3 regions of the Mesorhizobium sp. M8A.F.Ca.ET.161.01.1.1 genome follow, and region 3 is predicted to be linked to each of the others. Evidence: riboswitches for the same ligand, from Rfam matches in the RefSeq annotation. Region 3 holds a riboswitch; each other region holds the start of a gene.

Region 1 (10,125 bases), on a different contig from region 3:
AACGGCATCCAGCCAATCCTGCAGCAGGCCCGCGACACGGGCGGCATCGAAGGGGTCCTTCAACAGACCGCCCTTGCCGATCGCCTCGCGACCCGCCTCGAATTGCGGTTTGACCAGAAAGACCGCGCCGGCGCCGGGCCTCGCAAGAGCAAGCGCCGGCGGCAGCGCAAGTTTCAGCGAGATGAAACTGACGTCGGAAACGATGAAATCCGGACTGTGGCCGGCAAGATCGGCGGCGGTGAGATCGCGTGCGTTCAGGCCTTCGATCACGGTTACGCGCGGATCACCGCCGACATCAGGATGCATCTGGCCGTGGCCGACATCGATGGCCGTGACATGGGACGCGCCGCGTTCGAGCAATACCTGGGTGAAACCGCCTGTCGAGGCGCCGATGTCGAGGGCCTCGCGGCCGGCGGGGTCGAGGCCGAAATGGTCTAGCCCGCCGATCAGTTTGAGCGCCGCGCGCGAAACATAGCCTTGCGCCGGATCGTCGATGACAACGAGGCATTGCGGCGAAACGTTCTGGCCGGGCTTGCGGGCAATTGCGCCGTCAACCGTCACCGTGCCACGCTCGACCGCGTCACGGGCGCGCGAACGGCTGGCAAACAGCCCACGCTGGACGAGCAGGTCGTCGAGCCGCTGGCGTGTGCTGGCTGGCAGAGGCGAATTCATCGGCCTTCTCTGGCGAAAGCCCGCGATGAAGGCAAGGACATTACACGGAACAGGGTGACGTCGTGCGTGAACGGCTGGAGCAGCGGGCCAAGCCGCGGCTTGCGCGCATCGCGTCGGGTCCGGCAAAATGGCCGTCGGGGACAGCCTCCATCGGGGAATCCGGGGAGAACGAATGCTGACGGGAACCTGCCACTGCGGCGCGACCCACTGGACCCTGGAGGGCGATCCCGGCCCGGTGACCGCCTGCAACTGCACGCTTTGCCGCCGCTATGGCGCGCTCTGGGCCTATGATTATGTCGACGAGCGCATTCGCGTTTCGGGGCCGACGGCCAGCTATAGGCGCGCCGGAAAGGACACGCCGTCGCTCGAAGTCCTGTTCTGCCCGACCTGCGCCTGTGTGCTGGCCTGGCGCGGCTTGCGCGCCAGCGATTCTGGCCGAATACGCATCGCCGTCAATGTGCGGCTGGCGCCACCCGAAGCCGTTGCCGACCTGCCGATCGACCATTTCGATGGCCTCGACTCTTTCGACGATTTGCCACGCGATGGTCGCTGCGTGCGCGATATGTGGTTTTAGAAGATGGTTCGCGGAACCTGGCGCTCGATAGCCGGAGACAGACCATCGTTCCGGTTGCCCGACGCCTGTTCACGTGGATGCTCGGTCGTAACAGCGGGCTGAGGTGCGGCGTTGGGCACGACCACAAGCTGCGGCATCTGCTTGTAGGAAAAGCCGCCGCGGATACCGCCCATCTTGCCGGCGACAATCCCTGTCGCCGCCTTTTCAAGATTGCGGTCGTAGGGCGTCTCGGCGGCAGCCGGTACCACTATCACGGCCAAGAGGGCCGTGCCGCACAGAAGCGTCTTCATTTTCGTTGTCTCCCTGCCTGGCTGCTGTCTAGCAGGGCGCCGTTGAAAAACGGCCAAGGGACACGGTAAGCGAAAGGCCAAACGGCAGCGTTAACAATGCGTTATGAAATCAAGCCGGCAAACTGAGTCAGACTGTTCAGATTTTGATTCAGGCGCGCTGGGCGCGGACCGTGTGGCCGAGGGCGGTGAAAACGGTGCGCACGATCCCGGCGGCGTCGAGTCCGGCGTCGGCATACATCTTTTCCGGCTTGGCGTGATCGGCGAACACGTCGGGCAGAACCAGCGGGCGTACCTTCAGGCCGCTCTCCAGCAATCCTTCTTGGGCAAGGAACTGCAGCACGTGGCTGGCGAAGCCGCCGATGGCGCCCTCCTCCACGGTGACCAGAACCTCGTGCGAGCGAGCCAGCCTCCGGATCAGATCCTGGTCGAGCGGCTTGGCGAAGCGGGCATCGGCAACCGTGGTGGAAAGCCCGGCCGCGCCGAGTTCCTCGGCGGCGGCAAGGCAATCCTGCAGCCTTGTGCCGAAGGACAGCAGGGCGACCTTGCTGCCTTCCCGGACGATGCGGCCTTTGCCGATGTCGAGAACCGAGCCGCGCTCCGGCATGTCGACGCCGACGCCGTTACCGCGCGGATAGCGGAAGGCTATCGGCCCGTCGTCATAGCCGGCGGCGGTGCGCACCATGTGGCGCAGTTCCGCCTCGTCGGCCGCCGCCATCACCACAAAGCCCGGCAGGCTTGCCAGGAAGGTGGTGTCGAACGCTCCACAATGGGTGGCGCCGTCGGCGCCGACGAAGCCGGCGCGATCGATGGGGAAACGCACGGGCAGTTTCTGGATCGCGACGTCATGGACGACCTGATCGTAGGCGCGCTGCAGGAAGGTCGAATAGATCGCCGCGAACGGCTTGTAGCCTTCCGATGCCAGGCCGGCGGCAAAGGTCACCGCATGCTGCTCGGCGATGCCGACATCGAAGGTCCTTGACGGGAACACCTCGCCGAACAGGTCAAGGCCGGTGCCGCTCGGCATGGCGGCAGTGACGGCAACGATGCGGTCGTCCTCGCGGCCCTCCTGGATCAGGCTTTCGGCGAACACCTTGGTGTAGGCCGGCGCGTTGGCCGGCGCCTTGGCCTGCGCGCCGGTGATGACGTCGAATTTGTTGACGCCGTGATACTTGTCCGCGGCGGCTTCCGCCGGCGCATAGCCCTTGCCCTTCTGGGTGACGACATGGATCAGCACCGGGCCCTTGCCGTTGTCGCGGACATTTTTCAGGACCGGAATCAGATGTTCCAGATTGTGACCGTCGATAGGGCCGATGTGATAGAAGCCGAGTTCCTCAAACAAAGTGCCGCCGGTGACGTAGCCGCGCGCATGCTCGACCGCCCGCGTGATGGCGCGATCGGCCCGCTTGCCGAGATAGGAGGTCAGCTTCTTGCCGAAGTCGCGCAGGCCGACATAGGTCTTGCCGGAAGCCAGTCGCGCCAGATAGGCGCTCATGGCGCCGGTCGGCGGCGCGATCGACATGTCGTTGTCGTTGAGGATGACGATGAGCCGGGCATCGAGCGCGCCGGCATTGTTCATCGCCTCATAAGCCATGCCGGCCGACATTGCGCCGTCGCCGATGACGGAAATGACATTGTTGCGGCCGCCTGAGAGGTCGCGGGCGGCGGCCATGCCCAAGCCGGCCGATATCGACGTCGAGGAATGGGCGGCGCCGAACGGGTCGTATTCGCTCTCGGCCCGGCGGGTGAAGCCCGACAAGCCGCCTTCCTGGCGCAAGGTGCGGATGCGGTCCCGGCGTCCGGTCAGGATCTTGTGCGGATAGGCCTGGTGGCCGACATCCCAGATCAGCCGGTCATCGGGTGTGTTGAAAACATAGTGCAGCGCCACTGTCAGTTCGACCACGCCCAGGCCGGCGCCAAGATGGCCGCCGGTGCGGGACACGGCATCGACCAGTTCGGCGCGCAGCTCGGATGCCAATTGCGGCAATTCGCTCTCGGCCAGCGTGCGCAGGTCGGCCGGGATGCGAATCCTGTCGAGAAGCGGCGTATGCGGCGTTGCGTTCACGTTGGGCCCAGACTTTCTGTTCATCGGCGGGATAGGCCGCCGGCCGGCGAAAGTAAATGCGTGTCGGTGACGCGGACGGCCAGCCTCTCGATCCGCTCAGCCTTCCGGCAGCGGAATGAATTCCTTCTCATCGCCAGGAACGATATCGAAGCGGCCGGTCTTCCATTCCTGCTTGGCCTGCTCGATGCGCTCCTTGGACGAGGAGACGAAATTCCACCAGATGTAGCGCTTCGAACCGAGCGAGGCGCCGCCGAACAGCATGAAATGCGCCCCGGTCAGCGATGATATGACGATCTCGTCGCCGGGGCGGAACACCAGCAGCCGTTCCGCCGGAAAGACGTCGCCCGAAATCGAGACCTCGCCCTCCAGCGTGTAGATGGCGCGCTCTTCCGCATCGGCCGGGATTTTGACACTGGCACCAGGCGCCAGCCGCAAATCAACGTAGAGCGTTTCGGAATCCGCCCGCACCGGAGACCGCAACCCCTGGAAATCGCCGATGACGACGCGGCCGCTGACGCCTTCGGCATCGATTTCGGGAAGCCGAAGCGCCGCTGTGTTCTCGAACACCGGCGCAACCTCTTCCTTGCCGTCGGGCAATGCCAGCCAGGTCTGCAGGCCGGAGATGGACATCGGCGCGCCGCGCAATTCCTGCGGCGTGCGCTCGGAATGGACGATGCCGCGGCCCGCGGTCATCAGGTTCACGTCGCCGGGCTCGATCACCATTTCGGTGCCGAGCGAATCGCGGTGCCTGATCTTGCCGTCGAACAGATAGGTCACGGTCGACAGGCCGATATGCGGATGCGGACGGACATCGAGCGCCTGGCCGGCGCGCAGGATCGCCGGACCCATGCGATCGAAAAAGATGAACGGCCCGACCAGGCGCCGCTTGGCGGTCGGCAAGGCGCGGCGCACATCGAAGCCGCCAATATCCTTGGCGTTCGGGATGACCATCAGCTCGATCTGGTCGCTGGCGAAGGCATCGCCGGCCTCAGGGTCTTTCCCCGGGAAGAAGCTCATGAACTCTCCTGGTCAGCGCTCGGTGGCTGCCTCGGCCGCATCAGGCAAAGCGGATCGCGGCCTTTGCTCTTAGTTTGGCCGCCACCTCTTCGCGATTGCGCGGATGCTGGTGGGTTTCGAGGGAATCAAGCAATTCGCGTGCGGATGCCGCGATGGCTTCGACAGCATGATCGAACGCATGCTGGTTCTGTTTCGACGGACGCGTCGTTCCGCTCAGCTTGCGGACAAACTGGAGTGCCGCGTCGCGGACTTCGTCATTGGTTGCCGGCGGATCAAAATTGAACAGGGTCTTGATGTTTCTGCACATCGTTTCCAAACCTCCTCTGGTCCGTTTCAATCGGGACGAACTGTATCCTCAATCATGATCGTGTCCAAAAATCGGTAAGGCTGCTCGGAGCCTTAGTCCGCGTCGAGCGGCTCGGTTCCAACCGGCTTGCCATCGCGCGACAGCCTGATCTTCTCGACCTTGTCTTCGGCTGCCTTCAGCAACCGGTCGCAATGCGCCTTCAGCGCCTCGCCACGCTCGTAGATCCGGATCGACTGGTCGAGCGGCACGTCGCCACGCTCGAGATCATCGACGATCTTCTCCAGCGCGTCGAGTGCCTGTTCGAAGCTCATCGCCTTGACGTCTTCATTGATCTCACCGCTCATCATTCATCCTTTCATCAGTCGCCCGACATGGGCGGCGACCGAAAATGCCAATCCCTGCAGATCGTAGCCACCCTCGAGTAGGCTGACGAGCCGGTTGCCGCCGTGGCGTGCGGCGCGCTGCATCAACTGGCCGGTCGCCCAGTCGAAATCGTCCTCGGTCAGATTGATCTCGGCCAGCGGGTCGCGGTGGTGCGCGTCGAAGCCGGCCGAAATGATGATCAGGTCGGGGGCGAAATTGTCGAGCGATGGCAGCACGCGCGACAGGAAGGCATCGCGAAACACCTCGCTGCCGGTCTGTGGCGCCAGCGGCGCGTTGACGATGTTGCCGGCACCGGTCTCGTTCTTCGCCCCGGTGCCTGGGTACAACGGCATCTGGTGCGTCGAGCAATAGAGCACCGACGGATCGTCCCAGAAAATATCCTGCGTGCCGTTGCCGTGATGCACGTCCCAGTCGACGACGGCGACACGCTCGGCGCCGTGCCTCTTCTGCGCATGGCGGGCAGCGATCGCCGCCGTGTTGAAGAAGCAGAAGCCCATTGCGGTGGTCTTTTCGGCATGGTGGCCGGGCGGACGGGCGGCGACGAAGACATTGTCGGCGCGGCCCGCAAAGACGTCGTCGACGGCGGCGTTGGCGGCGCCGATCGCCGTGATCGCGGCCTGCCAGCTCTTCGGGCTGGCGGTGGTATCGGCGTCGATGTGGGCAATGCCTTCGTCGGGGATGGCGGCGCGGACACGCGCGACGAAATCGGCGGGATGCGCGTAGAGGATCGTCGCCTCGTCGCCTTGCGGTGCCTCGACGCGGTCGAGCGCGGCAAAAGCTTCGTCGTCGAGCACGCGCTCGATGGCGCGCAGGCGGTCGGGCCGCTCGGGGTGACCCGGCGGGGTGACGTGTTCGAGAAAGATGGGGTGCGTGTAGAGACGGGTAGCCATCTCCCCTATCTAGTGCCCCGACGCCGTAATGGCCATGCGTGGCGGCTTGATCGCTGGGGAAAATCACGCCTGCGTCCATTGGCGTCGCTGCGGGGATTGGCGCCGCCGGGGCTTCGGCGTAAGGTTGCCGCCACTGCCTGGTGCCTGCCGGTCTGTTTGTTTTAGCCGCATTCTGCGACGCCAAATGATTTCACTTGGCTGCAAATGCTCCGGCGGGAGAATCGGGAACACGGTTGAATTCCGTGGCGTGCCCAACGCTGTAAGGGGGACCGCGCCGGTAAATGCCACTGTCGATGACGGGAAGGCACCGGACGCGGGTTGATCCCGAGCCAGAAGACCGGCCTGGCAGGCATCGTCATCCGCATGGTCAGGCGGATGACATCAGAGCGATGTGGGTCCTCTTGGACGCGCAAAGTTCGCTCTGAGAATTTGAATTGCTGCAATCGCAAGGGGACAAGCGATGCCGGAAGCCATGACCGCTCCATTGGGCGATGGATTTGATCAGATAGCGCGTGACGCGGTTTATCGCGCCATGTTCACGCGGCGCGACGTCCGCAGCCATTTTACATCGGAGGCGATCGACGATGCAGTGCTGGCGCGGCTGCTGCTTGCCGCCCACCACGCGCCATCGGTCGGCTTCATGCAGCCCTGGAATTTCATCGTCATTCGCGATGCCAAGCGACGGGCGGAGGTGCGCGACCTGTTCCTTGCCGCGCGTGAACAGGAACTGCCGGCAATCGAGGCAGACCGGCAGGCGATTTACCGCAAGCTCAAGCTCGAAGGCATTTGCGAAAGCGCATTCAACATCTGTATCACCTGCGACCGCGAGCGCTCGAAAGGCTCGCCGCTGGGGCGCTGGCACAACCCCGAAATGGACCTCTACAGCACGGTCTGCGCGGTGCAGAATTTCTGGCTGGCCGCTCGCGCCGAGGGTGTTGGCGTCGGCTGGGTCAGCATCATCGAGGCGCAAGCGCTGAACAGCCTGCTGTCCATCCCCGATCACGTGACGCCGATCGCCTATCTCTGCGTCGGTCGTGTCTCGGAGTTCGCGCCGAAACCGGACCTCGAAACGCATGGCTGGGGCCGACGCCTGACGCTGTCCGACCTGATCATGAGCGAGACGTTTTGCGGCCAGGGTGAGGCACCGCTCAAATCGGCGGTGGCCCGCCTCGACACCGTCACAGGTGCGCCCACCAGCCCCGCCGATCAATGCGTCGCGGCGGCCGTGCCCCAGCGCGAGCCGCCGAAGGTCGAGAGCGCCTTGTCCTTGAGTTCCCGGAACTTCGACGAGGCTTCGGCCAGCCTGGCGTCCCAGGCCGGATCAGGCACCTGGCCCTCGATGGTCTTGAAATAGACCTGCATCAGGCAGGCAATGGCGAATGGCTCGATGAAGGCCGCCTTGAAAGCCCAGGCAAAGACGATGGCGAGCACGAAAGCCCAGCCGGCGAGTTGCCCGGGCATGACATAAAGAATGGCGGCTGCCGGAGCCAGCATCAGCAGGAAGATCACGAAAGACACGCCCCACATGATGACCGCCAGCCAGACGGCGTTCTTGACCAAGGTCTTGCCGTTCTGGGCGTAGAGCACCACGCCTTGCCGCGCCGTCTCGAAGGGCGAGGACGAATTGATGCGGATGTTGTAACCGAGAATGATCTCGTCGACATAGGTCAGCGACAGGCGGATCACCGTGTTGAGGAACGAGACCAGGCCGCTCAGGCCGGGAATGGGCAGGAAGGCCGCGATGCCGCCCAGCAGGCCGGTGATGGCGCGGATGGCGCCCTTGACCAGCTGGTCGACGACGAAAAGGATGTTCGCCTCGGCAAAGCGCTCGGTCACAACCTCTTTCGCGTAGGCGATCTGGTTCTGGCCGTCGGGAACGTCATGTCCGTCGATCAGATGCACCATGACGGCGATATGGCCTGCCTTGACGACGTAGAGGATGTATTCGCGCAGCCAGTAGACAGCGATCGAGACGACGCCGAATCCGACCACGCCGCCCCAAAGGGCAAAGGACAACGGTCCGTCGGGATCGGTGGAGATATGGCCGACGCCATAGCCGACCGAGGCACCGGTGCCGGTGGCCATGATGTAGGCCAGCGTGATGCCGAAATAGACGATCATGCGAAAGACAATGAAAGGCCAGGTCCGCATCATGATGGATACCGACCTGCCGATATCGAAATCCCACATGCCCCGAATCCCCCAGAGGTGGCTGTGGAGGATGCGCCCAAACCAGCTATTGTCAATTGGAGGCGGTGGCGGAAGCGCCACGGCGGCTCAGTTTGGCCGTGCTTCCGGTTTGTCGAGCAGGCCTTCGAGCAATTGCTTGAACGCGGCCACCACCTTTCTCGACGTCGCTTCGGGATCGTTCGAGTTGGCGATCCGCTGTGCGGCCTGACTGCTCGCACCGTTGATCAACCCCGCCGCCGTTTCGGGATCGACGCCCGGCACCACCATCCCCTCCTGTTGCAGCGCCGTCAGATGATCGGTCATTGAACCGACGCAGGCATTGGCATTAGACCATTGCGCCGGATCGCCCAGCACGGCCGGGCCATCCCGGAACATGATGCGCTGGATTTCCGGCTCCAGCGCCATTTCGATATAGGTCGTGCATTCGTCGACGAAATGCTGCCAGCGGGTCGGCGCCCTCGCCGCGACCTCATTCACCCGGGCGGCCATTTCCGCGTCGATCTCGGCGATAACCGCCTGCAGCAGTCCCTTCTTGTCGCCGAAGTGATGATAGAGGGCACCGCGTGTCAGTCCGGCCGACGCGGTGAAATCGTCCATCGACGCTTCGGCGTAGCCAATGGTGCCGAAAGCCTGGCGGGCCGCCGTGATCAGCTTGGCTCGCGTCTCGGCAATCATCTCCTTGCGGGGTTTGTGCATGGTTCTGGACCTATTCACATACGCCTCGTATGCCAATTGACATACGCTACGTATGAACTATCTGACATTCATACGCATCGTATGTAATTGTCGCTTCATCCTTTGTCGAGGAACCCGCCATGCAAAACCCCTATTCGGAAATCTTTCGCGCCCCCGGAGCCAAAGGCTTTGCGGCCGCCGGCTTCCTGGCGCGCCTGCCGATCGCCATGGCACCGATCGGCATCGTGGCTATGCTGTCTCAGACGCGTGGCGAATACTGGCTGGCCGGCGCGGTCTCGGCGACTTTCGCGCTGGGCAACGCTTTCGTGGCGCCGCAAATATCAAGGCTGGTGGACCGTCTGGGCCAGACACGCATCGTGGTCCCCACCACCATCATCACCGTGATCGCCTTCGCGGTCCTCATCTCGGCAGCCAATCAGGATTGGCCGGTCTGGACGCTGTTCGTCTCGGCACTGGCGGCCGCGGCCATGCCCAGCATGCCGGCAATGGTGCGCGCCCGCTGGACCGAGATCTTCAGAGGACGGCCGCAGATGAACACCGCTTTCGCATTCGAATCGGCGGCGGACGAACTGGTCTATATTGCCGGCGCGTCGCTGTCGGTGGGGCTCAGCGCAGGCCTCTTTCCTGAAGCCGGCGTCCTGGTCAGCACCGTGCTGCTGGCCATCGGTTCAACGGCTTTCATCCTGCAGCGCTCGACCGAACCGCAGGTGCGGCCGGTGGACCGTGCCACGAGCGGCTCGGCAATAAGGCTGCGGCCGGTGCAGATCATCACCCTTGCCTTGATTTTCATCGGCGCGACCTTCGCGACGACGGAAGTGAGCACGGTGGCCATCACTGGGGAATTCGGCCAGCCGGGCGCCGCCAGCCTTGTCATCGGCGTCTATGCGCTGGGATCGTTCGTGCTCGGCATCATCGTCGGCGCCCTCAACCTGCAAGCACCGCTGCAACGCCAGTTGGCAATCGCGGTCGCCCTGGTCGCGCTTGGCACGCTTTTGCCGCTCACCGCCGGTACGGTGCCGCTGCTGGCGCTGACCGTGTTCATC
Region 2 (10,125 bases), on a different contig from region 3:
CGCCTCGGCGCAGACCCAGAAGGACGGCAAGTTCGTCCTCGAGGGCAACATTTTCGGCGACGGCGTCAAGCGCAACATCAGCGCCTTCGGCGTCAAGGCAGCAGCACCTACACAATATCCGGCCGGCACATCAGCCGACCTCGGTGACGGCGTGACCCTGCAGGTCAATGCCGACGGCAGCTTCGTCATGGCATCGCCCAAGGCCTTCGAAGGCGATCGCGGCCAGCGCGTCTACTACGCCTCGTCGGCGCCGCCGAAATTCACCACCGACAACTACCAGACCGTGCTGTTCTCCGAAGGCATCGGCCGCTCCTTCATGAATTCGCTGACGGTCACCATCCCGGCGACCGTGATCCCGATCCTGATCGCGGCCTTTGCCGCCTACGCGCTGGCCTGGATGCGGTTTCCCGGACGCGCCTTGCTGATAGCGGTCATCATCGGCCTTCTGGTGGTGCCGCTGCAGATGTCGCTGATCCCGCTGCTCAGGCTCTACAACGGCGTCGGCACTTTCTTCGGCGTGCCGTCCAAGACCTATCTCGGCATCTGGCTGGCGCATACCGGCTTCGGCCTGCCCTTCGCCATCTACCTGTTGCGCAGCTATATCGCCGGCCTGCCGCGCGAGATCATGGAATCGGCCCGCATCGACGGCGCCAGCGATTTCGAGATCTTCGTCAAGATCGTGCTACCGCTGTCCTTCCCGGTGCTTGCCTCCTTCGCCATCTTCCAATTCCTGTGGGTATGGAACGATCTGCTGGTGGCAATGGTTTTCCTCGGAACGGCGCCCGATCAGATCGTGCTGACGGCCAAGCTCAATGCGCTGCTCGGCTCGCGCGGCGGCAACTGGGAGATCCTGACGACATCGGCCTTCATCACCATCATCGTGCCGCTGATCGTCTTCTTCTCGCTGCAGCGCTATTTCGTCCGCGGGCTGCTGGCCGGCTCGGTGAAAGGAGGTTGAGACAATGCAATCGGCTTTGAAGGCGACTTCGAAACCAGACCCCGCCATCGACCGCGACTGGTGGCGGGGCGCGGTGATCTATCAGATCTATCCACGCAGCTTTCAGGACTCCAATGGCGACGGCATCGGCGACCTCAAAGGCATCATCGGCAGGCTGCCCTACATTGCCGCCCTTGGCGCGGATGCCATCTGGATCTCGCCTTTCTTCAAATCGCCGATGAAGGATTTCGGCTACGACGTCTCGGATTATTGCGACGTCGACCCGATGTTCGGCACGCTGGCGGATTTCGACGCACTGACGGCGGAGGCGCACCGGCTGGGCCTCAAGGTGATGATCGACGAGGTGCTGTCGCATACCGCCGACATCCATCCCTGGTTCAAGGAAAGCCGCTCGAGCCGCGTCAATCCGAAGGCCGACTGGTATGTCTGGGCGGACGCAAGGCCCGACGGTACGCCGCCCAACAACTGGCTGTCGATCTTCGGCGGCTCGGCCTGGCAATGGGACACCAGCCGCCAGCAATACTACCTGCACAATTTCCTGGCCGAGCAGCCCGACCTCAACTTCCACAACGCGGAAGTCCAGGACGCGCTGCTCGACGTCACCCGCTTCTGGCTGGAGCGCGGCGTCGACGGCTTCCGCCTCGACACCATCAATTTCTACTTCCACAGCCAGGGGCTGGAAAACAACCCGCCGCTGCCACCGGAAGAGCGCAACGACCAGACCGCGCCGGCGGTCAATCCCTACAACTACCAGGATCATATCTACGACAAGAGCCGGCCGGAGAACCTCGCCTTCCTCGAGCGTTTCCGGGCGCTGCTCGACGAGTATCCGGCGACCGCCGCGGTCGGCGAAGTCGGCGATTCGCAGCGCGGGCTGGACGTGGTCGCCGCCTATACAGCGGGCGGCAAGCGCGTGCATATGTGCTATTCCTTCGACTTCCTGGCGCCGGAAAAGATCGGCGCAGCCAAGGTCCGCTCGGTGCTGGAAGCCTTTGGCGAGGTGGCCAGCGACGGCTGGTCGTGCTGGGCGTTTTCCAACCATGACGTGATGCGCCCGGCCTCGCGCTGGGCCGCCGGCGAAACCGACCCGACCGCTTATCTCAAGGTTATCTCGGCATTGCTGATGTCGCTGCGCGGCTCGGTCTGCATCTACCAGGGCGAAGAACTCGGGCTCGGCGAGGCCGACCTGCGCTTCGAGGACCTGCAGGACCCCTACGGCATCCGCTTCTGGCCGGAATTCAAGGGCCGCGACGGCTGCCGCACACCCATGGTGTGGGACGGCAATGCCAGCAATGGCGGCTTCTCCCAGGCAAAGCCCTGGCTGCCGGTGCCGGCCAAGCATCTGTCACAGGCGGTCAACGTGCAGCAAGGTGACGAAACCTCGCTGCTTGAGCATTACCGGCGCTTTCTCGCCTTCCGCCGCGCCCATCCGGCATTGGCCAAGGGCGACATCAGCTTCATCGAAAGCCAGGGCGACACCGTCGCCTTCACCCGCCGGGCGGGCAATGAGGAGATCGTCTGCGTCTTCAATCTGGGCGCTGCGCCAGCGAAGGTTGACTTCGGCAACCGAACCCTGCAACCTTTGGCGGGACACGGATTTTCCGGGCAGGCAAGCACCGGTACGGTCGAACTCGGCGGTTACGGCGCCTGGTTCGGGCGCATAGGCTGAACATCTGAGGAACCACTGGGAGGAAATCAATGGCCGATGTCAATTTGAGACAAGTGAAGAAGTCCTACGGCAATCTCAACATTCTCCACGGCATCGACCTCGACATCAAATCGGGCGAATTCATCGTCTTCGTCGGCCCGTCGGGCTGCGGCAAGTCGACCTTGCTGCGCTCGATCGCCGGGCTTGAGGAAATCACCTCGGGCGAACTCAAGATCGACGGCCAGGTGGTCAACGACGTGCCGCCATCGAAGCGCGGCATCGCCATGGTGTTCCAGTCCTACGCGCTCTATCCGCACATGACAGTCTACGACAACATGGCCTTCTCGATGAAGATCGGCAAGGAAAGCAAGGCCGAGATCGACAAACGGGTGCGGCAGGCCGCCGAAATCCTGCAGCTGACCAAATATCTCGACCGCCTGCCCAAGGCGATGTCGGGCGGCCAGCGTCAGCGTGTCGCCATCGGCCGCGCCATCGTGCGCAATCCAAAAGTGTTCCTGTTCGACGAACCGCTGTCGAACCTTGACGCGGCACTGCGCGTCGCCACGCGTATCGAGATCGCCAAGCTCAAGGAATCGATGCCCAACACGACCATGATCTATGTCACCCACGACCAGGTCGAGGCGATGACGCTGGCCGACCGCATCGTGGTGCTAAAGGATGGCCACATCGAGCAGGTCGGCACGCCCATGGAGCTCTACAAGAACCCCGGCAACCTATTCGTCGCCCAGTTCATCGGCTCGCCGGCCATGAACATCCTGCCGGCCACGGTCGACAAGACGGGCAACCCGACCATCATCAGCCATGTCGGCGGCCGCAAGGCGACGGTGCCGATCGCGACGCCTGCTTCGGCAAAGGGAGCGGCGGTCAGCTTCGGCGTGCGGCCGGAAGATCTCGCGATCGCCAGTGGTGCGGACTATCTGTTCGAGGGGACGGTCGATTATGTCGAGCAGCTCGGCGAGGTTCAGTTGGTCTATATCGACATCGGCCGTGCCGACCTGCCGCTGGTGACCAAGCTGCCGGGCAATGTCGAGGTCAGGCGCGGCTCGACGCTGCAGTTGACCGCCAATGCCGGCGACCTTCATATCTTCGATGCGGATGGACGGTCGTTCGCGCTGCACGAAGCGGAAGCAAAAGCCGCCTGAGGCCAGCCATGTCTCGACAACAAAAAAAGAGAGCAGCGGGCAGGCCCGCCGCTCTCTTTTTATACATCACGACGGCTGGTTAGTTGTTGCCGAAGAGATTGCGGTCTGCGCCGTGAGGGGCGGACTTCTGCACGTCGCCGGACGAGTTGAGCAGCTTGTAGATGGGTGAGTCGCTGTTGCGGACCGAACCCGTATGCGACGTATCGACATTGACGGTCGACGATGCAGTGGGCTGATTGGCGCCATTGGAGCCATAGTTGTCACTGCCGGCGAAAGCGCTGCCGGAGAGGGCCAGAACGGCGGCGGCAGCAATGAGGATCTTGTTCATTTCCAATACTCCTAACGTCTTGAATTCCACGAGTGGCGAGCGAGCCCGCCACTCGCAACAGGCGTCAACGGCCGAAGAGGTTGCGATCGCTACCCGGCCGGGTAGGCGCCTCGGTGGCCGGAGCCGACTTGCCGATCGACGCGGTGTTCGCGTTGTCGGTCGACGTGACAGCCGCCTGGTTGGCACCGCTCGAACCGTAGTTGTCGCTGCCGGCAAAGGCGCTGCCGGAGAGGGCCAAGACGGCGGCGGCGGCAATGAGGATCTTGTTCATTTTAGGTACTCCTGAATTTGTGGCATCCACCCCGCGCGGCAGGGTCGCCCCGCCGCAAGCCGGGGATCGGCTGTTAGTTGTTGCCGAAGAGATTGTGGTCGGCGCCCTGGGCAGGCGTCTGAGCAGCCGGCTCCGACTTGCTGGTCGAAGCGGTGTACGAGCTGTCGACAGTGGCAGCGGGGGTGGCGGCGTTCGAACCGTAATGGTCGCTACCAGCGAAGGCGCTGCCGGAAATGGCCAGAAGGGCGGCGGCAGTGAGAACAATCTTTTTCATTTTGGGTACTCCAGTATTTTTCCGTCCGTCTAGCGGCGTGTCTTGGGATTAAAATCGCGTCGTTCGGACCGCCCCGATGTGGGAGAGCACCTCTGCTGTTTCCAATCACGAAGTTGTTCAGCGTGGACCATGACTCTACCACTTGAAATTGTGCCAGTGATTTCCACATCTGTTATTTTCTGTCGTTATATCAATCAGTTAGCTAAAAATGGCACCCCGATCACCAACTGTATCGGAGGCTCGGCGTTCACACCGTCCTGCACGCACCGTCAACAGAAACGAACCGTTCGGTTCGATTTTAGAATCTGCTAATAGTCACTTTTCGAAACTGTTAACCTTTTCGCCCCCGGCAAAGGGGTCGAAAAAACGGTGCCGGCGCGCCTGGCGACAGAAGGCGATTTGATGATGCGACCCCTGTCACGACGTTCCAGCATGCGTGTCGCGCCGCATGGATGCGATGTCGCTTTCATGCCGATGTCGCAAACCCTGCCGTGATTAGATCAGGCATCTCAGGTGCCGCTGCGTGACGACGGAGCGGAGAATTGGGAAGCCGGTCAGATTCCGGCGCTGCCCCCGCAACGGTGGTGGAGTTCAAGTCGCAACGGGAGACCACTGGGCGTAAGCCTGGGAAGGTGTCGCGATGGTCCGTAAGGACGACTCCAGAGCCCGGAAACCAGCCCGAGATGGCTAGAACTCGACTGATCGCGGTGGGCGGTCAAGAGGCGGATGGTGTTTGTCCGGCTTTGCGCCGATCTGCGTCCAGTCCTTCCTCAATCACCACCAGTTCAGTCCTTGAAAATGAGGACAGGACATGGACGCGCGCAACGACATGCTGAGGCTCTTGAACAGCCGCAGACAAGGCTTTTCGCTGGAACAGCCTTTTTACACCGACCCGGACTACTTCAAGCTCGACATGGAGCTGATCTGGTATCGCGACTGGCTGTTCATCGGCCATGATTGCGAATTGCCCAAGCCGGGCAGCTTCATCACCGTGCAGATCGGCGACTATCCTATCGTGCTGGTGCGCGATCAGCAGGGCAAGATCAACGCCTTCCACAATTCCTGCCGCCATCGCGGCAGCCGCGTCTGCAACAGCGACAAGGGCATGGCCGCCAAACTGGTCTGTCCCTATCACCAGTGGACCTATGAGCTGGACGGGCGCCTGCTGTTCGCCCGCCAGATGGCCGAGGGGTTCGACAAGAGCCAGTTCGGGCTGAAGCCGGTCGCCTGCGAAAGCGTCGCCGGCTATGTCTTCATCTGCCTGGCCAAGGAGCCGGCCGACTTCGCGCCGATGCGGGCGATGATCGAGCCCTATCTCAAGCCGCACCGGCTGAGCGAGGCCAAGATCGCCTTCGAGAGCACGATCATCGAGAAGGGCAATTGGAAGCTGGTCTGGGAAAACAACCGCGAATGCTATCATTGCGCGGGCAATCATCCCGAACTGTGCAAGACCTTCCCGGAAGCACCGACCGTGACCGGCGTGCAAGGCGCCGACAGCGATCCGGAGATGCTGGCGCACTGGGCGAAGTGCGAAGCTGTTGGCCTGCCCAGCAAATTCCGCATCGACCCGGCCGGGCAATACCGCGCCACCCGCGCGCCGCTGCTGCGCGACGCCCAGAGCTACACGATGACCGGCAAGCGGGCGGTGAGGAAGGACCTGTCCGACAGCGTTTCGGCCGACCGCATCGGCACGCTGATGCACTATCACTACCCGACGACCTGGAACCACATCCTCGTTGATCATGCCGTCACCTTCCGCGTGCTGCCGGTCAGCGCCACCGAAACGGCAGTGACGACGAAGTGGTTGGTGCACAAGGACGCGGTCGAGGGTGTCGACTACGATCTCGCCGAACTCACCCATGTCTGGACCGAGACCAACGACCAGGACCGCCGGATCGTCGAGGAGAACGCTTTCGGTATCCTGTCGCCGGCCTATGAACCCGGCCCGTATTCGGAGCTGCATGAAGGCGGCGTCATCCAGTTCGTCGACTGGTATGCCCGCTTCATCGGTCCGCGCCTGGCCGAAGGCGGGCGGCCGGCGCTGCGCAGCGTCGCCTAGCGCATGTCACCCAAAAGTGTGCAGCGGTTTTGGGATCACGACATCCGCAAAATGAAAGGTATGCAGGGATGAATGCGATGACCGACCTTGGCCTCTATCGCCATCTCGACCAGATGGCGCCCTGGAACGACAGGCTGCAGGTGCTGGAAGTGACCGGTGTCAGCGACGAGGCGCCCGACGTCAAGACCTTCACCTTCCGGTCCGACAACCAGACCTGGTTCCGCTACAAGCCGGGCCAGTTCGTGACGCTGGAACTGCCGACGCCGGATGGGCCGCTGATGCGCACCTACACGCTGTCGTCGTCGCCGTCGCGGCCGTTCTCGATCGCGGTGACGGTGAAGGCGCAGGCGGGCAGCATCGGCACACGCTGGATGTTCGATCACCTGGCGCCCGGCTCGCACGTCAAGGCCTATGGACCGGGCGGCGACTTTTCACTGCACAGCCATCCGGCGGCGAAATATCTGTTCGTCTCGGCCGGCTCCGGCGTGACGCCGATGATGTCGATGCTGCGCTGGCTGAACGACTGTGCGCCATGGACCGATGTCGGTTTCGTCAACTGCGCGCGGCGCCCGGAAGAAATCATCTTCCGCAAGGAACTCGAACTGCTCGGGGGCCACATGCCTGGCCTGTCGCTCGGCTTCATGATCGAGGAGCGGTCGAGCCGCGAGGGCTGGTACGGCCATATGGGCCGCATCGACGCCATCCGGCTGCCGCTCCTGGCACCCGATTTCCGCGAACGCGAAATCTTCTGCTGTGGGCCCGATCCCTTCATGCGCGCCGTGCGCGGCATGCTCGAAGCCGCCGGCTTCGACATGGCAAAGTACCATCAGGAAAGCTTTGCCGCGCCGACCGTGGACGAAGTCCCGGCACCGTTTGCCGCGCCGGCTGAAGCCGGCGCGGCAATTTCCGTCGAAGCCGCGACGCCGATCCGCTTCGCGCTTTCGGATGTCGACGCCGACTGCGTCGCCGGCCAGACCGTGCTGCAGACCGCGCGCGCCTCGGGCGTGCGGATACCGGCGGCCTGCGAATTCGGCCTGTGCGGAACTTGCAAGGTGAAGAAAGTCTCCGGCAGCGTCGAGATGAGTCACAATGGCGGCATCCTCGATCATGAGATCGACGACGGCTTCATCCTGGCCTGTTGTTCCAAGCCATTGTCGGCGCTGGAAATCGAGGCTTGATCCGCCCGTCCTTCGACTGATCCCGGAAATGTCGGCGCCTTGCCGGCAAGGTTACCTTGCCAAGGAACGACCGAAAGTCTACAGGCGTTGTCGGTGGAAGCGGTCCTGCTGGCGGGCAGGGATGTAAAGCGGGGCAACAATGAAGCATGAATCCCATGCCTATGCGGTTGCGAGCCGGGATATCGTTTTCGAATCCTTCGATGGCGAGGCCGTGGTGCTCAACCTTGCCAATGGCAAATATTTCGGCTTCTCCGATTCCGGCAGCAAGGCGTGGCAGGTGCTTTCGTCCGGAGCGGACGCCCAGGCTCTGATCGGGCTGGCCGCGGGCGGCTCGACAATAAGCCACGCCGAACTCGAACACTTCATATCGCAGCTGCTCGAACTGGGTTTGCTGGTGCGTTCGGAAGCGGCGGCGCAGCCACTGCCGGGCGAATTGCAAGCCGAGCTTGCCGCCACCAGCGAGCCGCTCAATGTCAGCATCCACGACGACCTCGCGGACCTGATCGTCGTTGATCCCATCCATGAGGTCGAGGAACCCCTTGGCTGGCCGGCGGTCAAGCAGGCTTCCTGATCGGCCGGCCGCAGCCGTGATGGAAGGCGCTTGATGCCGCGCGTCACGCTCGAAACCCTGCCGGACTACGCCCGGTATCTCATCGCCGCCGCTGAAGGCGCTGCCTCGCGCTATCCGACCATCCGGCGGGTTCGGCTGCCCGGGCTGGAACTGGCCGTGCATCTGGGTCACGGTGTGCTCGCCGACGCCCTGAGCCATGCATTTGTCGAGGCCGCTCACGATCAGCCGGAACCGTCCACCTGCCGCATCTTCATCGCTCATCCCGGCATCGACGGCATCCCGGAGCCGGCGCGATGGGGCGACGCGCATTTCACCGAGCACGGCTTTGCCAAACGGCTCGCCGAAGCCGGGTTACGCGGCCACTATTTCCACGATCTAGATTTCTGGCAGATCTACGATCCCCAACGTTGCGTTGGCGTACAGCTGATGGCCTCGGCCGATGCCTTTCCGCCTTGGGAGCCGGGGGCACCGCTGCGCGCCTTCCTGCATTGGGAATATGCCGCACGCGGCATGCGGCTGACCCATGCCGGCACGCTCGGCATCGATGGCAAGGGTATCCTCCTTGCCGGCTCGCGTGGAGCCGGGAAATCCGGCACCGTCGCCGCCGGCCTGCTCAACGGACTAGACAGTGTCGGCGACGACTATGTGCTGATCGATCTCGCCGGAGGCGTGACCGCGCGGCCCCTTTTCTCGACCTTGAAGCAGGACGCGCAAGGTTTCACGCGGCTGGGCCTGCAAAAGCGGCTAACGGCGCAAGGCCCGCTGAACTGGCAGGGCAAGCACATGTTTCACGTCGATGAGATCGCGCCTGGGCCGGTGCCCGCGATGCTGGACATCGTTGCGCTGATGGTGCCACATATTAGCGGTGGCGGAGCAAGTTCGATCATGCCGGTGTCGCGCAGGGATGCCATGATTGCCTTGGCGCCGTCCGGCATCGCACAGATGCCGGGCGAACGCGAAAGCGGCTTTCGCTTCTTCAGCGAATTGACGCGCCGCCTGCCGTGCTTTCGTTTGTCCCTCGGCACCGACCCGGCGGAGATCGCCGGCACGATCGAGGACGTCCTGACACGAGGCGCCCGGTGAAGCTCAGCGTGATCATGCCTGTGTACAATCGCGAGCGCTACGTCGTCCCGGCGCTGCGCTCGTTGATCAGGCAGCGCGCTGACGCCGACTTCGACATCATCGTCATCGACGATGGCTCCACGGACGCCTCGGTGGAGGCAGTACGGTCGACGATGCGCGAGGCGCCCTGCATCCGCCTGTTTCTGCAACCCAATATGGGTGTCGCGAGGGCGCGCAATGCCGGGCTGAGACAGTTGCCGCCGGATGCCGGATTTGTGTCGTTCCTCGATTCCGACGACATCTCGCTTGCCGGGCGCTTCAAGGCGGATCTGGCTTGCTACGAGGCCGACCCGGGCCTTGACCTGACCTACTCCCTGATGACCCTGGCCGAGCAGATAGACGATGACACGATGGAGCCGGTAGCGGGCAGCCGCACTGTAACGCTGCGCGGCATTTCAATGAGCACCGGACTGTTCAGCCGGGCGCTTGTCGATCGCATAGGCTGTTTCGACGAGGAATTCGACCAGTGCGAGGACACTGACTATCTGCTGCGCATCTTCGAAACGGGTCCGAATTACCGTCTTCTGGAGACCGTCGCGATCTACTACAGGCG
Region 3 (10,125 bases):
ATGTCGGAAGCTCAATAGAAAAGGCACCATAGTCGTCGAGCCCCAATCGATCATTGCCGTGCTCCAGCAGATCCAGCAACGCGCGCGGTGTTTGCGGAATCCCCTCAACGGCATAGCCCTGTTCGCTCAAGTCGTGCAGCATCGCCAGCACACTGGACGGCACATCCAGCCCGACCGCATATCCGGTGCGGCCAGGAGCGCTGGGATAATCGGGAATCAGGATCGCCAGTTTGCGCTCTGCGCGCGATGTCTCCCGCAGGCGGATGAAGGCCGCAACGCGCTTAGCCACCTGCGTCACACGATCCGGTTCCGGCCGGTTGGCCAGCGCACGGTGGCCAAGCGCCGGATCGACATCGCTCTCGCCCTTGAAGGAAATGGCGCCTGCAAGGATGCGGCCGTCGAGTTCGGGCAGCACGACATGCATGGCAAGGTCGGCCGGCGCCAGGCCGCGCTGGTTGTTTTCCCAGACATCGCGGCGCGTGGTGGCGACGATGACCTGGAAGACGGGTACGCCGGCGCGGTCGAACAGGGTTTCGACGCCGGGTTCGGCGCCCGAAGCGAAGGCGGTCGCGGTGATGATGGCGGCAGGTTTCAGCGATGCGATGGCATTTTCGACGAACGCCAGGGACACAGGATCCTTAAGGCTGGAAACGAAGATCGGGACCGCTGCCAGTCCCTGGGAGCGCAAGGCCTCGGCCAGCGCATCGATCGGGGCAACGTCGGCCGCGAGCAGCATCGAGCGGTAGAAGAGGATAGGGACGATGGGAGCGCCGACATCTGAAAGGTCCGGCTCCTCCGCGACCCCCAATCCAGACTGATAGTAACCGGCCTTCGGCACGCTGACCGGACTGGCGACGGACGTATCCTGTCCAGCCAGGCCTGCCAGCCTCCGAACCAGCGCGCTCATATTGGCCGGGCCGCCCTCTCGGAAATAGCCAAGCAGGCCGTCGAGTTCGGCGCGTGGCAGCGTCGAGGCTTCGATCAGCCTGAGATCCTCGTCATGGCTTTCACCCGGAAGCAGCGCCAGTTTGATGCCGCGCTCACGGGCAATCACCGCCAGCTGGTCGCAGCCATAGCGCCACCAGTCGTTGCCGCCGAGGATGCGCACCAGGATGACCTTGGCATGGCGGGCGACGCTGTCGATCCAGAGGTCGACGGACATGGGATGGCGCAGGTCGCGCAGTGCCGCAAGCCGCATGGAGGGCAGGCGGTCGGCGTCCGCCTTCCACGCCGCCGCCAGTCCGGCGAGATCGCTGTCGGTGAAGGACAAGGCCACGATATCCGCCGGCGTCTGCCTGAGATCGACAGGCTCGGCGAGGTCGTCAAGCGAAGCGGAGGTCGTGGTGAGGATGTGCATCGCGGTCCGTGTCTGAAATCAGCCGGCGAGGATACGTTCGATCGCCGGACGGTTCAGCCCCTTGAGACCAATGACGACCAGGCGCGAGCGGCGGTCGTCCTCGGCGCTCCAGGCACGGTCATAGTAATGATTGACGCGTGGGCCGACGGCCTGCAGCAGGAGCCGCATCGGCTTGCCGCCGACCTCGACGAAGCCTTTTACACGCAGCACGTTTTCCTGTTCGGCGGCCTCTGCGACACGTTTTGCCAGATCGTCGGGATTGGCGATCGAGGGAATGTCGACGATGAATGTGTCGAAGTCGTCATGCTCGTGGTCGAATGCGCCGTCGTGATGGGACTTGCGGTTCTCGATGTCGTCCTCGACGGCAAGACCAAGCCCGAGCAGCACCGAGGGATCGACCTTGCCATGCGACGTCGGCACGATCTTCACCGCGCGGGCGGAGTGTTCGTTGACGATGGCGTTGGCGCGGGCCGAGCCCTCGGCGTCCATCAGGTCGCTCTTCGACAGGATGATCAGGTCGGCGCAGGCGATCTGGTCCTCGAACACCTCTTCGACCGGATCGTCATGGTCGAGGCTTTCATCCCCGGCGCGTTGCGCCTGCAGGGCTTCCATGTCGTTGGCGACGCGGCCTTCCGCAAGTGCGGGACCGTCGACCACGGCGATGACGCCATCGACGGTGACGCGGCTTTTCACCGTCGGCCACTGGAACGCCTGGACCAAAGGTTTGGGGAGGGCGAGACCGGAGGTTTCGATCAGGATGTGGTCGACCTTCGGCGTCAGCGACAGGATCTGGTCGAGCGCTGGCACGAAATCGTCGGCGACGGTGCAGCAGATGCAGCCATTGGCCAGTTCGACGATGTTTTCCTCGGGGCAGGTGTCGATACCGCAGCCCTTGAGGATTTCGCCGTCGATGCCGATATCGCCGAATTCGTTGACGATGATGGCAATCCGCTTGCCGCCGGCATTTTCCAGGAGATGGCGGACCAGCGTCGTCTTGCCGGCGCCGAGGAAGCCGGTAACGACGGTGCAGGGAACGCGGGAGAGATTGCCGGCCGAATTTGGAGCGGTCATATCAAGTCCTTCAGCATGTCGAGAGGAGGGATGCGGGCAACGAGGCCGCGCTTGAGGCTATCGGGCCGGCCGCGCCAGGGAATGAGGCCGTCGGTCGAGGTGGCGAAGAGTTTCGCGCCGGCGACGAGATCGGCGCCGCTGGTTGTGGTCAGGTCGCCGAACACATAGCTCCAGCATCCGTCGCGCAGGATCGCGGCGCTCAGCCTGCGCTTGCAATTGCCGAGGCATTCGACCGTGCGGATGCGAATTTGCTCGCCCGAGGCGGCTTGGCGGGTATCTTCAGCCAGAAGTTCGCCGGCCCGGGGATGGGCGTCGGAACCGGTCTCGTCGCGACAGGAGGCGCAGACGATGACAGTGATGCCGGCCAGGGAATCATCCCCGCCGGACGAAATGTCCGTTGTTTCAGCCGAGAAACTGCTGTCGCGATCCAAATCAGGCTCCTTGCCCGGAAAACCCGCCGGGCGATCGGATTCTTGCATTCCAGACGGCAGGTCTCCTGGCTCGCGGGTCATCGCCTTGGGTAGCCGCCTTCCCGGGACAATCCCAGTGGCTTTCGGCCTTGGCTCTTCGCTTACAGTTGCGGGGACAGCCGCGGATTTGGGCTTTTCGGCCCGCACCGCATTCCCTCTTGGCTCCTCCCTTTGCCGAGAGGAGACCGTCTGGATCGGATTTAGGCTCTTGCGGGCAGCGGTGTCAACGCGAGCTTACGACACCGCGATGTCGGACAGCGCCGGGCCGAGGTCGCCGGCAGGCGTCACTTCGATGCGTTCAAGCCCAAGCCAGCCCTGCATCTGCTTCAATTCCTCGAAAAGTTCAGCGGCGGTTTCAGGCGGCGCGCCGGGCTCGGCATAGGCGGCATGGACGCGCAGGACACTGGCCGGCCGGTCGGCTTTGAGGTCGACGCGCGCCACGATCCTGTCGCCAAGCAGGAAGGGCAGGACATAGTAGCCGTATTGGCGCTTCTCGGCCGGGGTGTAGATTTCGATGCGATAGTGAAAATCGAACAGCCGCTCCGAGCGCGAGCGCTCGAAGACGACGGGATCGAACGGCGCCAGCAGGGCGCGGGCCTCGATCTTGCGTGGCAAACGCGCATCCCTATGAAGGTAAGCTGGCTTGTCCCACCCCTCGACACGGACCGGCAACAACTCGCCGAGTTCGACCAGTTCCTCGAGCCGGCCTTTCATGTCGGCGGGGGAGAGCCGGAAATAGTCGCGCAGGTCGCCTGATGTGGCGATGCCGTGGGCGCGGGCGGAAATGCGCAGCAATTCGCGATGTGCATCCTCGGCCGCCGGTACCGGCAGGTCGAGGATCGCTTGCGGCAGCACCCGCTCGGGCAGGTCATAGAAGCGCTCGAAACCGCGCCGGTGCGCCGTGGTGATGCGGCCGGCCCAGAACAGCCATTCGAAGGCGTGCTTGGCGTGGCTCCAACCCCACCAGCCGCCGGAGCCTTTCTGGCCTTCCAGCGCCGAAGCGGCGATCGGGCCACGATCGACGACCTGGCGGTAGATCTCTTCTATATAGGCAGCGTGCTCACGGCCCCATTTGGCCAGCCCCAGATACATTTCATCGCCTTGCTCGGCGCGCTGCATGCGCCAGCGCATCAGCGGGTACGTCTCGACCGGCAGGAATGAGGCCTCGTGCGCCCAATATTCGAACACCGTGCGCTTGCGCGTCACGGCGGCGTTGTCGAGCAAGGCGACGGGATAGGGACCCAGACGCGAATAGAGCGGCATATAGTGGGCACGCACCACCGCACTGACGGAATCGATCTGCAACAGGCCGGTGCGGGACAGAACGCGGGCGAAATGGCGGCGGTCGGGCATGCCGGCGGGGCGGGGATCGAGAAATCCCTGAGCGGCGAGCGCGATGCGCCGGGCGGCGGCTAGCGAGATCTTTTCCTTCATGCAGGCGTCACTCTGAGGGTGCTTTGACAAAGATGTGATGGGTGATTCCAGCCCATGCTAGCAGGGTTTTGGCGGCAACCCTGTCAGGAGAGAAAAGTGGAGTAAAAAGAGAAGGAAATCAAACAGGAGCCTATGAGACCAGTTTCTCCCGGAATGCCGTCCAGCTCGTTGTTTTGAACAAGGTTTGACTTGCTTCGCTGGAAGTGCTGCGCTAACCCTCGCCGCGTTGCAGCATAGGCTCCTTAAAACGGTTCAGCGGTTAAACTGTCACGCTTCCGCATTAAGGTCCGGTGCTGTAATCAACGTGGATTGGCGCCAACGGAAAGCCGCTGCATGAACGCACTCCTCAGTTCGTACCTGCCCATCGTCCTGTTCATCGGCGTGGCGCTGGTGGTCGGCCTGGCGCTGCTGGTCGCACCGTTCCTGGTGGCCTACCGCAACCCCGATCCCGAAAAGCTGTCCGCCTACGAGTGCGGTTTCAACTCGTTCGACGATGCCCGCATGAAGTTCGACATTCGTTTCTACCTGGTGTCGATCCTGTTCATCATCTTCGACCTCGAAGTGGCCTTCCTGTTTCCCTGGGCAGTGTCCTTCTCGAAGATCGGCATGCTCGGCTTCTGGTCGATGATGGTGTTTTTGGCGGTGCTGACCATCGGCTTTGCCTATGAATGGAAAAAAGGAGCGCTGGAATGGGATTGAACGACAGTTCAGGCACCCTCGTCGCGCCAAAGCCCAAGGGCATCATCGATCCCAACACCGGCAGGCCGGTGGGGGAGGACGATCCCTTCTTCCTCGAAATCAACAATGAGCTTGCAGACAAGGGTTTTCTGGTCACCTCGACCGAGGCGCTGATCACCTGGGCGCGCAGCGGCTCGCTGATGTTCATGACCTTCGGTTTGGCGTGCTGCGCGGTCGAGATGATCCACACCTCGATGCCGCGTTACGATTCGGAGCGCTTCGGTGTCGCGCCGCGCGCGTCTCCGCGCCAGTCCGACATCATGATCGTGGCCGGCACGCTGACCAACAAGATGGCGCCGGCGCTGCGCAAGGTCTACGACCAGATGCCGGAGCCGCGCTACGTCATCTCGATGGGCTCCTGCGCCAATGGCGGCGGCTATTACCACTATTCCTATTCGGTGGTGCGCGGCTGCGACCGGGTCGTGCCGGTCGACATCTATGTGCCCGGCTGCCCGCCGAGCGCCGAAGCCCTGCTCTACGGCATTCTTCTCCTGCAGAAGAAGATCCGCCGCACCGGCACGATCGAACGGTAAATCCATGGCCGCATCCCTTAGCGAACTGTCGACCTATCTCGGCGAGAAGCTGCCTGGCCGCTTCAGCGACGCTGTGCTCGCTTATGGCGAGCTTACCGTTCACGTCGAGCCGCAAAACCTGATCGAGGTAATGACCTTCCTGCGCGACGATGCGCGCTGCCAGTTCATTTCGATCATCGATGTCTGCGGCGCCGACTATCCGTCGCGGGCCAAGCGCTTCGACGTCGTCTATCACCTGCTTTCGCCGAAGCAGAATGTCCGCATCCGCATCAAGGTGCAGGCCGACGAGGAGACGATGGTGCCGTCGGTCACCGGCGTCTATCCCGGCGCCGACTGGTTCGAGCGGGAGACCTACGATCTCTATGGCGTGCTGTTCTCGGGCCATCCGGACCTGCGCCGCCTGCTGACCGATTACGGGTTCGAAGGCCATCCGCTGCGCAAGGATTTCCCGCTGACCGGTTTCGTCGAAGTGCGCTACGACGACGAAGCCAAGCGCGTCATCTACGAGCCGGTCGAGCTCAAGCAGGAATTCCGCAATTTTGATTTTCTTTCCCCTTGGGAAGGCACCGACTACGTGCTGCCCGGGGACGAAAAAGCCAAGACGAATTGAGGCGCCAGAATGGCTGAAACCTCCGTCCGCAATTTCAACATCAACTTTGGACCTCAACACCCTGCGGCGCATGGTGTTTTGAGATTGGTCCTCGAACTCGACGGCGAAGTCGTCGACCGCGTCGATCCGCATATCGGCCTGCTGCATCGCGGCACGGAGAAGCTGATCGAGGCCAAGACCTATCTGCAGGCGGTGCCTTATCTCGACCGGCTCGACTATTGCGCGCCGATGAACCAGGAGCACGCCTTCGCGCTTGCCGCCGAGCGCCTGCTCGGCATCGAGGTGCCGAGGCGCGGCCAGCTGATCCGCGTGCTCTATTGCGAGATCGGCCGCATCATGTCGCACATCCTCAATGTGACGACGCAGGCGATGGACGTCGGTGCGCTGACGCCGCCGCTGTGGGGCTTCGTCGAGCGCGAAAAGCTGATGGTGTTCTATGAGCGCGCTTCCGGTTCGCGCATGCATGCGGCCTACTTCCGGCCCGGCGGCGTCCACCAGGACCTGCCACGGCAGCTGGTCGAGGACATCGGCAAATGGATCGACCCGTTCCTGAAATCGCTCGACGATCTCGACAAGCTGCTCACCGGCAACCGCATCTTCAAGCAGCGCAATGTCGATATCGGCATCGTTTCGCTGGCCGATGCCTGGGCCTGGGGCTTTTCGGGCGTCATGGTGCGCGGCTCGGGCTCGCCGTGGGATCTGCGCAAGTCGCAGCCCTATGAATGCTATTCGGAGATGGATTTCGACATCCCGATCGGCAAGAACGGCGACTGCTTCGACCGTTATCTCGTGCGCATGGAAGAAATGCGCCAGTCGGCGCGGATCATGCGCCAGTGCGTCGATCTTCTGCTCGGCAAGGAAAGCACCGGCCCGGTGTCGAACCTCGACGGCAAGGTGGTGCCGCCCAAGCGCCAGGCGATGAAGCGTTCGATGGAAGCGCTGATCCACCACTTCAAGCTCTACACCGAGGGCTATCGCGTGCCGGCCGGCGAGGTGTATGCGGCGGTCGAGGCGCCGAAGGGCGAGTTCGGCGTCTATCTCGTCTCCGACGGCACCAACAAGCCGTATCGCTGCAAGCTGCGCGCGCCGGGTTTCGCGCATCTGCAAGCCATGGACTTCCTGTGCCGCGGCCACATGCTGGCCGACGTCACCGCCGTTCTTGGCTCCCTCGACATCGTGTTTGGTGAGGTCGATCGCTAAATGTCAGTCCGCCGTCTCGCAGAAGCCAGCGTCCAGCCAGCGTCCTTCGCCTTCAACAAGGCGAATGCGGCGGCGGCCAAGCAGTGGATCAAGAAATATCCGAAGGGGCGCGAACAATCGGCGATCATCCCGCTTCTGATGATAGCGCAGGAGCAGGAAGGCTGGGTCACCAAGGCGGCGATCGAGACGATTTCGGACATGCTCGGCATGCCGCGCATTCGTGGGCTCGAGGTCGCGACCTTCTACACGCAGTACCAGTTGAATCCCGTCGGCACCCGCGCGCATATCCAGGTTTGCGGCACCACGCCGTGCATGCTGCGCGGTTCGGAAGCGCTGATGGATGTGTGCCGCTCGAAAATCCATCACGACCAGTTCCACACCAACGACAAGGGCACCTTGTCGTGGGAGGAGGTCGAGTGCCTCGGCGCCTGCGTCAACGCACCGATGGTCATGGTGTTCAAGGATACGTTCGAGGATCTGACGCCTGAACGGTTGGCCGAAATCATCGATCTCTATGATGCCGGCAAGGGCGCCTCGGTGGCGCCGGGACCGCAGAACGGCCGCACCGGCTCGGAGCCGGCCTCCGGTTTGACGACGCTCAAGAGCGAAAAGGCGATCCTCAAATCGACCCGCGACCGTGAAGCCCGGGAAGCAGCCAAGGCCGCCAAGGCAGCGCCCGGCGCGATCATCGCGGCGCCGGTGCCGGCACCGGCTGGCGCTCCTGTCGCGCCGTCCAATGCCAGCAAGCCGAAAACCGATGCGCCTGAGACCAGCCCGGCGCTAAAGACGCCATCAAAGGCCAAGGTGGCGCCGGCGGCGGAAAAGGCGGCGAGCGTTTCGGCGCCGCTGCATTCGGCCGCCAACGCGAATACGGCAGCGCCGGAAGTCGAGAAGGTTGCCAAGCAGCGCAATGGGCCGACGGCCAAGGTCGAACCGGCTTCGGCCTTCAAGGCGCCGGAAGCCAAGGTGCCAGCCGCGAAGCCGGCAAAACCGTCGCTCGAGGACAAGAATCGTCCGGCCGGTATCGACAGGCCGGCCGCGGTCGACGATCTCAAGCTGATCTCGGGAGTCGGCCCGAAGATCGAGGGCATCCTGCATACGCTCGGCATCTTCACCTTCGCGCAAGTCGCGTCGTGGAAGAAGGCCGAGCGCGAATGGGTCGACGGCTATCTCTCCTTCCAGGGCCGCATCGACCGCGACAACTGGGTTGCGCAAGCCAAGGCGCTCGCCAAGGGCGGCGTTGCCGAATACATCCGCGTTTTCGGCAAGAAGCCGGTCTGAGGGACGAAAAATGCTTCAGGACAAAGACCGCATCTTCACCAACATCTACGGCCTCTTCGACAAGTCGCTGGCCGGCGCCATGGCGCGCGGCGCCTGGGACAACACGCCCGGCATCGTCGCCAAGGGGCGTGAGTGGATCGTCAACGAGATGAAGGCGTCGGGCCTGCGCGGCCGTGGTGGCGCCGGCTTCCCGACGGGCCTCAAATGGTCGTTCATGCCCAAGCAGAGCGACGGCCGGCCGAGCTATCTCGTCATCAACGCCGACGAATCCGAGCCCGGCACCTGCAAGGACCGCGACATCCTGCGCAACGATCCGCACACGCTGGTCGAGGGCGCGTTTCTGGCCGGCTTCGCCATGGGCGCGATTGCCGCCTATATCTATGTGCGCGGCGAATTCATCCGCGAGCGCGAGGCGCTGCAGCGGGCGATCGAAGAGGCCTACGAGGCCAAGCTGATCGGCAAGAACAACACGTCGGGCTACGATTTCGAAATCTACATGCATCACGGCGCCGGCGCCTATATCTGCGGCGAGGAAACCGCGCTGCTGGAAAGCCTCGAAGGCAAGAAGGGCCAGCCCCGGCTGAAGCCGCCATTCCCGGCCAATGTCGGCCTCTATGGCTGCCCGACCACGGTCAACAATGTCGAATCGATTGCCGTGGCGCCGACCATCCTGCGCCGGGGGGCCGCGTGGTTCTCGTCCTTCGGCCGGCCCAACAATGTCGGCACCAAGCTGTTCTGCGTCTCCGGCCACGTCAACAATCCGTGCACCGTCGAAGAGGCGATGTCGATCCCGTTCCGCGAACTGATCGAGACGCATTGTGGCGGCATCCGCGGCGGCTGGGACAATCTGCTTGCGGTCATTCCGGGCGGCGCCTCGGTGCCGCTGGTGCCGGCCGAGCAGATCATCGACACGCCGATGGATTTCGACGCGCTGCGCGACCTCAAATCCGGCCTCGGCACCGCGGCCGTCATCGTCATGGACAAGTCGACCGATGTCGTGAAGGCGATCGCGCGGCTTTCCTACTTCTACAAGCACGAGAGCTGCGGCCAGTGCACGCCATGCCGCGAGGGCACAGGCTGGATGTGGCGGGTGATGGAGCGGCTGGTGCGCGGCGAGGCGCAGAAGCGCGAGATCGACATGCTGCTCGACGTCACCAAGCAGGTCGAGGGCCACACGATCTGTGCGCTGGGCGATGCCGCGGCCTGGCCGATCCAGGGCCTGATGCGGCATTTCCGTGGCGAGGTGGAGCGGCGCATCGACGAGTTTTCACGCAACGCGCACCGGGCCGAACCGGTGATGGTGGCGGCGGAATAAAAAGAAACTTTTGAATTCGGGAAGAAAACGGGGCGGGGCGGACGAAGAAACGACCAGGAGAACTCTATGGCGCCGTATTCGACACCCTACTCATTGATGCCCAATTTGGAACAGAT

The links. Region 3 has a riboswitch for cobalamin ahead of EN804_RS09090 (DUF1636 family protein). Riboswitches for the same ligand answer to the same signal wherever they lie in the genome.
Region 1: it holds a riboswitch for cobalamin, as region 3 does, so the genes downstream of both, bluB (5,6-dimethylbenzimidazole synthase) here and EN804_RS09090 (DUF1636 family protein) in region 3, are expected to answer to the same signal.
Region 2: it holds a riboswitch for cobalamin, as region 3 does, so the genes downstream of both, EN804_RS26935 (aromatic ring-hydroxylating dioxygenase subunit alpha) here and EN804_RS09090 (DUF1636 family protein) in region 3, are expected to answer to the same signal.

The regions. Positions count from the first base shown of each region.
Region 1 is NZ_SRTD01000011.1:95,847-105,971, forward strand. It holds gene EN804_RS24230 (TlyA family RNA methyltransferase) at 1-672, opposite strand, end outside; gene EN804_RS24235 (GFA family protein) at 845-1,246, shown strand; gene EN804_RS24240 (hypothetical protein) at 1,243-1,536, opposite strand; gene dxs (1-deoxy-D-xylulose-5-phosphate synthase) at 1,685-3,622, opposite strand; gene EN804_RS24250 (pirin family protein) at 3,695-4,615, opposite strand; gene EN804_RS24255 (DUF2277 domain-containing protein) at 4,656-4,922, opposite strand; gene EN804_RS24260 (exodeoxyribonuclease VII small subunit) at 5,015-5,266, opposite strand; gene EN804_RS24265 (histone deacetylase family protein) at 5,270-6,196, opposite strand; cobalamin riboswitch at 6,375-6,557, shown strand; partial or broken gene bluB (5,6-dimethylbenzimidazole synthase) at 6,729-7,238, shown strand; gene EN804_RS24275 (hypothetical protein) at 7,403-8,386, opposite strand; gene EN804_RS24280 (TetR/AcrR family transcriptional regulator) at 8,474-9,082, opposite strand; gene EN804_RS24285 (MFS transporter) at 9,202-10,125, shown strand, end outside.
Region 2 is NZ_SRTD01000014.1:99,845-109,969, reverse strand. It holds gene EN804_RS26965 (carbohydrate ABC transporter permease) at 1-958, shown strand, start outside; gene EN804_RS26960 (alpha-glucosidase) at 963-2,627, shown strand; gene ugpC (sn-glycerol-3-phosphate ABC transporter ATP-binding protein UgpC) at 2,657-3,769, shown strand; gene EN804_RS26950 (DUF680 domain-containing protein) at 3,849-4,097, opposite strand; gene EN804_RS26945 (DUF680 domain-containing protein) at 4,162-4,368, opposite strand; gene EN804_RS26940 (DUF680 domain-containing protein) at 4,442-4,642, opposite strand; cobalamin riboswitch at 5,137-5,339, shown strand; gene EN804_RS26935 (aromatic ring-hydroxylating dioxygenase subunit alpha) at 5,454-6,701, shown strand; gene EN804_RS26930 (hybrid-cluster NAD(P)-dependent oxidoreductase) at 6,779-7,879, shown strand; gene EN804_RS26925 (PqqD family protein) at 8,019-8,450, shown strand; gene EN804_RS26920 (serine kinase) at 8,484-9,533, shown strand; gene EN804_RS26915 (glycosyltransferase family A protein) at 9,530-10,125, shown strand, end outside.
Region 3 is NZ_SRTD01000003.1:84,167-94,291, reverse strand. It holds gene EN804_RS09100 (cobaltochelatase subunit CobN) at 1-1,357, opposite strand, end outside; gene cobW (cobalamin biosynthesis protein CobW) at 1,376-2,428, opposite strand; gene EN804_RS09090 (DUF1636 family protein) at 2,425-2,859, opposite strand; cobalamin riboswitch at 2,897-3,103, opposite strand; gene EN804_RS09085 (winged helix-turn-helix domain-containing protein) at 3,133-4,332, opposite strand; gene EN804_RS09080 (NADH-quinone oxidoreductase subunit A) at 4,666-5,031, shown strand; gene EN804_RS09075 (NADH-quinone oxidoreductase subunit B) at 5,022-5,603, shown strand; gene EN804_RS09070 (NADH-quinone oxidoreductase subunit C) at 5,608-6,213, shown strand; gene EN804_RS09065 (NADH-quinone oxidoreductase subunit D) at 6,223-7,413, shown strand; gene EN804_RS09060 (NADH-quinone oxidoreductase subunit E) at 7,414-8,694, shown strand; gene nuoF (NADH-quinone oxidoreductase subunit NuoF) at 8,705-10,009, shown strand; gene EN804_RS09050 (NADH-ubiquinone dehydrogenase) at 10,076-10,125, shown strand, end outside.